Regions from separate parts of the Pseudomonas sp. ML2-2023-3 genome, predicted to be linked through region 3. Evidence: predicted binding sites of a transcription regulator. Region 3 holds the regulator's gene; each other region holds the start of a gene.

Region 1 (3,242 bases), 1.4 Mb from region 3:
CCCTGTTCTTTGCCTTTGGCGTGGCCTTTGAAATCCCGGTGGCCGTGGTGCTGCTGGTATGGATCGGCATTGTCGACGTGCAATACCTGCGCAAGATCCGCCCGTACGTGATCATCGGCTGTTTCGTGGTCGGCATGATCCTGACCCCGCCCGATATCTTCTCGCAAACCTTGCTGGCGATCCCGATGTGGATGCTGTTTGAAATCGGCATTCTGTTTGGCAGCCTGATCAGCAAGAACAAACGCGGCGAAGACCCGGACGAACCCTCGGCTGATAGCGACGCCCAACCGCCAGCACCGCAAGCGTGAACCTGCTGCTCCTCGAAGAGGCTGATTTCATTGCCGCCGACCGCGTGATCCTGCGCGATCGGCGCCTGACTCATATGCAGGAAGTTCATCGGGCCGCTGTCGGCGACAGCCTGCGCGTGGGCAAGATTGGCGGATTGATGGGCAGCGCCGAACTGGTGCGCCTTGAGGCCAGGGAAGCCGAACTGGTTATCCACAGCCTTGACCAACCACCACCGGCCAAACTGCCCCTGACCTTGTTGCTTGCCCTGCCACGCCCGAAAATGCTGCGCCGGGTACTGCAAACCGTGGCCTCGATGGGCGTGCCCAAGGTCATTCTGGTCAACAGTTATCGGGTCGAAAAAAGCTTCTGGCAGACACCGTTCCTGGAACCCGAAGCCATTCGTGAGCAATTGATCCTGGGGTTGGAGCAATCACGGGACAGCGTCTTGCCCGAAGTCATTATCGAAAAACGCTTCAAGCCGTTTGTCGAAGACCGTTTGCCGGCGCTGGTCGAAGGCACATTGGGCCTGGTGGGCCATCCGGGAGATTACCCGGCCTGCCCGCGCGGGCTGGATGAAGCCGTGACCCTGGCCATCGGCCCGGAAGGTGGCTGGATTCCCTACGAGATCGACTTGCTGGCCAAGGCAGGCCTGCAACCGGTGCAACTGGGGGCACGTATCCTGCGGGTCGAAACCGCCGTCACCGCCCTGCTCGCCCGGTTGTTCTGACAGCCCGATTTAAATACATTTTGTATCATCTGCCTGCTTCAGTTTTGCTCGACCGAGCCGATGCATTAACACGTCAAGATCATTCAAGAAGCCATGGACGGCTGTTATCGATACCAATCGATCAAAAAAAGGAGTTCGTCCATGAACCATTGGTTATCTGCCACCCTGGGCAATATCAGTGTCATTCGTAAACTCAGCCTGGGCTTCGGTACCGTCTTGCTGCTGACACTGCTGATCACCGTCACCGGCTGGAAGGGGCTGATGTCTGTCATTGATCGCGGCGACAAGCTGGCCAATATTTCCCAGGTCATCACGCTGATCAAGGACCTGCGCATCGCCCGCGTCACCTACGACAAGGACAACGGCGAAAACGGCCCCGATCTGGTCAACGATCTGCTCAACGAGATCGGTACCAACCTCGCCGCCGCCAAGGAGCGCATGGTCCAGGCCAGTGACTTGAGCCTGAGCGACCAGGAACTCAAGGTCGTGTCGCAATACAAAACCATCTTCGCGGCTATCGACGAGGCAACCCAGGCCCGCGAGGTCAGCCGGGGCAAGCTCGGTGCAACGTCCGAAGCCGCCCTGGCCAGTATCGCCGCCATCGAAAAAGACGTGCTGCAGGGTGACAACCTGGCCGAGCTCAATAGCGTCAACCAGGTCAGCCGGTTGCTGTTGCAAGCGCGGTTCGAGGTGCGCGGCTATACCCACACGGGCGATCTTGAAGCGGCTACACCTGCGATCGAAGCCATCGACCAGGCGCTGACAGAACTCGCACGCCTGAGCAGCATCATGCCCAGTGCCTACAGCCCCCAGTTCGCGCAGGCCAGCACAGCACTGAAAAACTATCGGGCCGCCTTTATCGAGTTTCGCGACTCTCAGGTACACAGCGACAAGCAATTGTCGCAACTGCAAGTGCTGGGCAATGCCCTGGTGGATCTGAGCAATGAACTGTCGGCGTCCCAACTCAGCCAGCGCGACAGCGATACCCGCCAGGCCAAGTCCGCGCTGCTGATCTGCGCGAGCCTGGCCCTGCTGCTGGGCGTCATTGCGGCGTGGATCATCACCCGGCAGATCATCACCCCCTTGCGCGACACCCTCGATATTGTCAAAGCCGTGGCGGCTGGTGATCTCAGCCAGGAGCATCCGACCACCCGTCGCGACGAACTGGGCCAACTGCAACAGGCCATCGAAGGCATGCGCGGCGGGCTGCGAGAGCTGGTCGGCGGCATCGGCAACGGCGTCACTCAGATCGCCAGTGCGGCCCAACAGCTGTCCACCGTGACCGAACAAACCAGCGCCGGGGTCAACAGCCAGAAAATCGAAACCGATCAGGTGGCCACGGCCATGCATGAGATGACGGCCACGGTTCAAGAAGTTGCACGCAATGCCGAAGAGGCCTCCGAGGCGGCAATGTCCGCCGACGTGCAAGCCCGTGAGGGCGATACCGTGGTCGCCCAGGTCATTACACAGATTGAGCGCCTGGCGGCTGAAGTGGTGTTGTCCACCGAGGCGATGGCTCATCTGAAACAGGAAAGCGACAAAATCGGCAGCGTCCTCGACGTGATCAAGGCCGTGTCCCAGCAAACCAACCTGCTGGCCCTCAACGCCGCCATCGAAGCCGCTCGGGCGGGCGAAGCCGGGCGCGGTTTTGCCGTGGTGGCCGACGAAGTGCGCAGCCTGGCGCAGCGTACGCAAAAGTCCACGGAAGAGATTGAAGTCTTGATCATCGGCCTGCAAAGCGGGACTCAACAAGTGTCCAGCAGCATGGACAACAGCCGCCTGCTGACCGACAGCAGCGTTGAGCTGACCCGCCGCGCGGGCGAGTCCCTGGACACCATTACCCGCACCGTATCGACGATTCAGGGCATGAACCAACAGATCGCGACAGCAGCCGAACAGCAAAGCGCGGTGGCCGAAGAGATCAACCGCAGTGTGCTGAACGTGCGCGACGTGTCGGAACAAACCGCCGCAGCCAGCGAGCAGACCGCCGCCGCCAGCGTGGAACTTGCAAGGCTGGGAACGCACCTGCAAACACTGGTCACCCGCTTCAAGGTCTGACCCTCGGCCAGTGCGACTCCCATCACACTAACGGCAACTGCCCTTCAGTTCCGGCCCCCGGCGCCGATGGCCTGATACCCCTTGAAGGAGTATCACCATGTACCGTCGGCTGGCCCAACTGCTGGGCAATATAAGCGTCAATCGCAAACTCAGCCTGGGCTTCGGGCTG
Region 2 (3,242 bases), 1.2 Mb from region 3:
GAATGCCTGCACGCTGGTTTCCGAAAAGGGTCCGCCGCCCTGGTCTGCCAGTACCAGCATGACCACGCGGCCGTTGTTGCTCAGAGAGCGTAACAGTAGATGCTCGCCAGGGAACAGGCTGCGCAGGCTGTAGGGTAAAACCGCGGATATGACGCCATTGTTCTCGGGTGTCAGGCGTACCTGAGCCGGTTGCGCCATCAAGCGCTGGAGTGCGGTGCTCTCGTTGATGGTGATGTTCAGGTCGAAGGCTGTCTTTGCCAGTCCGGCTATCTGATTCACGCTCAGGGCGGTTGAGGTCTTGTCGGGTGTCAGCAGCATCACTCGGCGCATGCCGCACGCCAGCAGGGCTTCGCGGGCGCAAGTGGTCAGGTGCATCGGGTTGCTGAATGCGCTGGGTTGCTCGAGCAATTGCCCGCAATGTCTGCGCCACGCCGCCAGCGCCTCGGCCGAGGGGGGCGGCGCGGCCAGCGAGCTGTGGCGGGTGCGGCGTGCATCCCATGGCCAGAGCAGCGCCTGGGCCGGGTGCCAGAGTTCTGGCATCGAGTGATAGCGCCCGCTGTTTACCGCGTGCTGGTGCACTTGCTGTTGTATGTCATCCAGCGGCATTTGCAGGTACAGGCTGGTGACGTACTGCCAGCGCAAGTTGTGCGGCGTGTCCCATGCCTGTTGCGCTGAAAGTGCCAGGCAGTTGGCCAGCAGCACGCTGTTGGCGGGCTGGTTGAACCAGCGGCGCAGCTCGGGATCGGCGTCCAGGTGCTGTTGCTGGCGCAGCGGATGATGAGTGTCGCGGGCAATGTGCAGCACCTTGACCAGCGTGCGGCGCTCGTCGGTGATGACCGTATAGCCCTGCATCACCCAGGCGGGCAATCGCCAGAGTTCGGCCAGCGTGCGGCAGATATCAAACAGCGGAACACCAAATAGCTCCAGCTCGACCTTTTTGGCGCATTCCCCTTGCTCGATCACCCGTCGCTCCCAGGCTTCAAGCAGCAGCGGGTGAGTGAGCGCCAACGCCCATAACGGCGACAGAAACAGCAGGCTGCTCCAGTAGATTTCTTGCCAGAGGCGCGCCAGGCGATTGCCGAACAGCCCGATTGCTTGTTGTGCGGCGTGCTGGCTGATGAGCTGGATTTGTCGATAGGCCATCGGGATGTCTTCGATCGCCAGTGCGGGTACGCGCTCGAGCAACACTTGGGTGCGCTTGAGGCCCAGGCGGTTGATGGCCACTTCAAGGCTTTCGGCAGGCTCGCTCAGGCTGCTCTGGACGTGTTGGTTGGCCTCGCGGATCAGCCTCAGTGCCAGCGCCGGACTGTCCTGCATGACCTCGGCAATTTCGCGTAATGAGCGGCGACTGTCGTTGATCGTCTTGAATACGCGCTCATGGCTGTTTTGCGGGATCGGCAAATCAACAGCGTCCAGGCGTGATACCCAGGCATCCAGAGTAGTGGGTGTTGATGTCGGTGCGCAGGTTTCGTTGGCCATTAGGGGAACGCGATCATCATCGATTGTGGAGGTCGAATGGATTTTCGGCTTTGCCGGCTATAGTCTGGCGCAGATTCGCCGATAAGGAGAAGAAGAGTTTTAGCTTCGCTGGAATATGACCTTGAACCCGACTCAGTAAGTACTTTTTATCTATGGCTAAAATTATCGGCATCATTGTCGTGTTCGCGAGTGTGCTTGGCGGATACGTGCTTTCTCACGGCAAAATCGGTGCGTTGATTCAGCCGTTCGAGGTTTTGATCATCGGTGGGGCGGCCTTTGGCGCGTTCCTGCAAGCCAACCCCGGCTACATGACCATGCACGTGATCAAAAAATCACTCAGCATGTTTGGATCACGCTTCTCCCACGCTTTTTATCTGGAAGTGCTGGGGCTGGTTTACGAGATTCTCAATAAAAGTCGCCGCGAAGGCATGATGGCCATCGAAAGCGATATTGAAGACGCGGCCGCCAGCCCGATCTTCTCCAAGTACCCCACTGTCCTTAAGGATGAGCGCATGACGGCGTTTATCTGCGATTACCTGCGCATCATGTCGTCGGGCAACATGGCGCCCCACGAGCTCGAAGGGCTGTTTGACATGGAGCTTTTCAACCTCAAGGAAGAGCTGGAGCATCCTTCCGATGCCGTGACCGGGATCGCCGACGGCATGCCCGGTTTCGGCATTGTGGCGGCGGTGCTGGGTATTGTCGTGACGATGGCCTCGCTGGGTGAGGGCGATCAGGCCGCAATCGGCATGCACGTTGGTGCCGCGCTGGTGGGGACGTTCTTCGGTATTTTGGCCGCCTATGGCTTCTTCGGTCCGCTGGCGACGTCCCTGGCCCACGATGCCAAGGAAGAAATCAACGTTTACGAGTCGATCAAGGCTTCCCTGGTGGCCTCGGCCTCGGGCATGCCGCCGTCGCTTGCCGTCGAGTTCGGTCGTAAAGTGCTGTACCCCAAGCATCGACCGAGCTTTTCCGAGCTTGAACAAGTGGTTCGCGGTCGCTGAGTTATGGAAAACAACCAGCCCATCATCATCAAGCGCGTAAAGCGCTACGCCGCAGGCCATCACGGTGGCGCCTGGAAAATTGCCTTTGCTGACTTCGCCACGGCGATGATGGCGTTCTTTTTGGTGATGTGGCTGATGACGGCCGCCACGCCAGAGCAAAAGATCGCCATTGGCGGCTACTTCAAAGACCCGATCGGTTTCAGCGAAAGCGGCACACCGTACATCATCGACCTGGGCGGCACGCCCGCGCTGGCGCCGGACAACACCCTCAATCCCGAAGAGAAACTGCAGCCTCAGCCCGACAAGATCAAAGTCGATGCCGATCAGGTTGAAAACATGGCGGAGCAGGTCGAGAAAGAACGTCTCGAACTGCTGCTTCAGGAGTTGCAGAACAAGGTCGAAGAAAACCCGCAACTGCGTAAATTCAAGGATCAGTTGCTGTTTGAAATCACTCCGGACGGTTTGCGGATCCAGATCATGGACGCCGAAAATCGCCCGATGTTTGATGTGGGCAGCGCGCGGCTAAAGCCTTACTTCGAAGATATTTTGCTGGCCATGGCCGACACGATCAAAGCGGTGCCGAACAAAGTCAGCATCAGCGGCCACACCGATGCCATGCCCTATGCGGGAGGTGGCGATTACGGCAACTGGGAATTGTCGGCCAACCGTGCCAATGCGGCCCGGCGTGCCTTGGTGGCGGGTAGCTACCCTGATGCGCAGATTGCGCGGGTGGTGGGGTATGCGTCGTCAGTGCTGTTC
Region 3 (3,242 bases):
TGGATGAAACGGCAAGCCTGGGCGAGGTGTTGAGCCTGGCGATCAGTCACGGGCTGCCGGTGGCGTACCTCACCGATGGTCCAAGGATTCCGGATGACCTTCACCTGCCGCGCCGTCACCAGTTGGTGAGTCGCGCAGTGAGTGTGCAAATGCAGGAAGAACCCAGCGAAGAAGCCATGGCCGATATGTTCGCTGATATCTATCACAGCCCTCCCAAGCGGGTAGGCTGAGGTAGTCAAGATTACGTTGCAATGTACCTACATCTGATGGTCTGAAGGTTTTGTTCCAATGGGGAACGGGCAGCCAACGCATGTAGCCGCGTCTAAGTAAGACAAGGTAAAAAAAGATCATGGGCAGCATGCATCCCGTACAGGTGATCGCAGTGACCGGCGGCAAGGGTGGCGTCGGTAAAACTAACGTCTCAGTCAACTTGTCCATCGCATTGGCCGAGCTGGGCAGGCGCGTTCTGTTGATGGACGCGGACCTTGGACTGGCGAATGTCGATGTCCTGCTGGGCCTGACCCCCAAATTCACCCTGGCCGATGTGGTCGAGGGGCGTTGCGAGCTGCGCGATGTCTTGCTGCAAGGCCCTGGCGGGATTCGTATCGTGCCGGCGGCTTCGGGCACCCAGAGCATGGTGCAGCTGAGCCCGGCGCAACACGCCGGTCTGATCCAGGCCTTCAGCGACCTCGGCGACAATCTGGATGTGCTGGTGATCGACACCGCTGCCGGGATTGGCGAGTCGGTGGTCAGTTTTGTGCGCGCCGCCCAGGAAGTGCTGCTGGTGGTCTGCGACGAGCCGACATCGATCACCGATGCCTATGCGCTGATCAAGTTGCTCAATCGCGATTACGGCATGAACCGCTTTCGCGTATTGGCGAACATGGCCCAGAGCCCGCAGGAAGGGCGCAATCTGTTCGCCAAATTGACTAAAGTCACCGACCGCTTTCTGGATGTGGCCCTGCAATACGTGGGCGCCGTTCCGTATGACGAATGCGTGCGCAAGGCCGTGCAAAAACAGCGGGCCGTCTACGAAGCGTTCCCGCGCTCCAAGTGCTCCCTGGCGTTTAAAGCCATCGCCCAGAAAGTCGACACCTGGCCGCTGCCCGCCAACCCCCGCGGGCATCTGGAGTTCTTTGTCGAGCGTCTGGTGCAGCAAGCAGGGGGGCGCTTTTAATGACCGCCAGTGGCTATCGCATGTACAGCAAGGCGTCCCGTGACAGCCAGTACGAGCTGATCGAGCGTTACGCCCCTTTGGTCAAGCGCATCGCCTATCACCTGTTGGCGCGCTTGCCGGCCAGCGTGCAGGTGGACGACCTGATCCAGGCCGGGATGATCGGGCTGCTCGAGGTGTCGGGCAAATACGACGCCACCAAGGGAGCGAGTTTTGAGACCTATGCCGGGATTCGCATTCGTGGCGCCATGCTCGATGAAGTGCGAAAAGGCGACTGGGCCCCGCGCTCTGTCCACCGCAATACGCGCATGGTCAGCGATGCAATTCGGGTAATTGAAGCAAAAACCGGTTGTGACGCTAAAGATCATGAAGTTGCGGCCGAACTCCAGTTAAGCCTTGATGATTATTACGCCATCTTGAATGACACCCTGGGCAGCCGCCTGTTCAGTTTCGACGACTTGTTGCAGGACGGCGAACACGAAGGGCTGCATGAGGATGGCGCAAGTGCTCACCCGGAGCCGTCCCGCGATCTGGAAGACGAACGCTTCCAGGGCGCGCTGGCCGATGCGATTGCCCATCTGCCCGAGCGTGAGCGGCTGGTGTTGGCGCTGTACTACGACGAGGAACTGAACCTCAAGGAAATCGGCGAAGTGCTGGGGGTCAGCGAGTCCCGTGTGAGCCAGCTGCACAGCCAGTGCGCAGCGCGGCTGCGTGCACGCCTGAGCCAGTGGCGAGCGCACTGACCGGAACACGCGTACTTATTGTGGGAGCGGGCTTGCTCGCGATGGGATCGACACGGTGAATCAGAAAAACCGCGCCGCCAGCATCGCGAGCAAGCCCGCTCCCACAGTCGATTCTGGCGGTGTTTGAAAACGAATTGATTGAATGGCGTGTCCCCAGACCGGGCGCGTTTAAGACTGCTTGGAGGTCGAATTGGACAAGAACATGAAAATCCTTATCGTTGATGATTTTTCAACGATGCGGCGGATCATTAAAAACCTGTTGCGTGACCTGGGGTTCACCAACACGGTCGAGGCGGACGACGGCATCACGGCGTTGCCGATCCTCAATCTGGGTCACATCGACTTTTTGGTGACCGACTGGAACATGCCGGGCATGACCGGTATCGAGTTGCTGCGCCACGTGCGCGCCGACGAAAAACTCAAGCACTTGCCGGTGCTGATGGTGACCGCCGAAGCCAAGCGCGAGCAGATCATCGAAGCCGCCCAGGCCGGTGTTAACGGCTATGTGGTCAAGCCGTTCACGGCTATCGCACTCAAAGACAAGATCGAGAAGATCTTTGATCGCATCGGTTGATCGGTTGCCTTGGGGGCGCTATGGAGCATAAAGAATCTACACAGGGCGATTTTGAGTCGACCCTGAAAAAACATGCTCACGAATTGGTCGAAAGCCTTGAAAGAGGCCAGTTTGGCGATGCAGTGCAGCTGATTCACGAACTCAACCAGACCCGTGATCGCGGGTTGTATCGCGAAGTCGGCAAACTGACCCGTGAACTGCACAGTGCAATTGTCAATTTCCATATTGATCCGAGCATGCCGCAAGCCGAAGAAGTGTCGCAGATCACGGATGCCACGGAACGCCTGGCTTATGTTGTGAAGCTCACGGAAGCGGCCGCCAATCGAACCATGGACCTGGTGGAGAACAGCACGCCGCTGGTCAACGGCCTGGGGCAGGAAGCCAAGGCCCTGAGTGCAGACTGGGGTCGCTTCATGCGCCGTGAAATCGGTGCCGAGGAGTTTCGCGAGCTGGCGCGTCGGGTTGACAGTTTTTTGACGCGTAGCGACGAGCAAAGTCAGGTCGTGTCCGCCAACCTCACCGACATCTTGCTGGCCCAGGATTTCCAGGACCTTACCGGTCAGGTCATCAAGCGGGTGACGCAACTGGTCACGGACGTTGAAAGCAATCTGCTCAAACTGGTGCTGATGGCCAGTCAGGTGGATCGCTTTGCCGGCATCGAACACGACCGTGATGCGTTGCGCGCTGAAAATAATTCGCAAAAAAACCAGGCCAAGGGTGAAGGTCCGCAGATTCATGCCGATACACGTAA

The links. The regulator FliA, encoded in region 3, starts transcription of late flagellar genes. The targets are predictions, from matches to a motif close to CTAAAGTTTNNNNNNNNNNNGCCGNTAA.
Region 1: the regulator FliA is predicted to act here: its motif matches at 1,052-1,079, upstream of V6P94_RS01530 (methyl-accepting chemotaxis protein).
Region 2: the regulator FliA is predicted to act here: its motif matches at 1,537-1,564, upstream of motA (flagellar motor stator protein MotA).

What each region holds. Positions count from the first base shown of each region.
Region 1 covers NZ_CP146343.1:357,699-360,940, forward strand. The annotation lists gene tatC (twin-arginine translocase subunit TatC) at 1-308, shown strand, start outside; gene V6P94_RS01525 (16S rRNA (uracil(1498)-N(3))-methyltransferase) at 305-1,015, shown strand; gene V6P94_RS01530 (methyl-accepting chemotaxis protein) at 1,157-3,073, shown strand; gene V6P94_RS01535 (methyl-accepting chemotaxis protein) at 3,171-3,242, shown strand, end outside.
Region 2 covers NZ_CP146343.1:193,126-196,367, reverse strand. The annotation lists gene V6P94_RS00855 (HDOD domain-containing protein) at 1-1,479, opposite strand, end outside; gene motA (flagellar motor stator protein MotA) at 1,632-2,483, shown strand; gene motB (flagellar motor protein MotB) at 2,487-3,242, shown strand, end outside.
Region 3 covers NZ_CP146343.1:4,248,749-4,251,990, reverse strand. The annotation lists gene flhF (flagellar biosynthesis protein FlhF) at 1-230, shown strand, start outside; gene fleN (flagellar synthesis regulator FleN) at 350-1,177, shown strand; gene fliA (RNA polymerase sigma factor FliA) at 1,177-1,917, shown strand; gene V6P94_RS19575 (chemotaxis response regulator CheY) at 2,120-2,491, shown strand; gene V6P94_RS19570 (protein phosphatase CheZ) at 2,512-3,242, shown strand, end outside.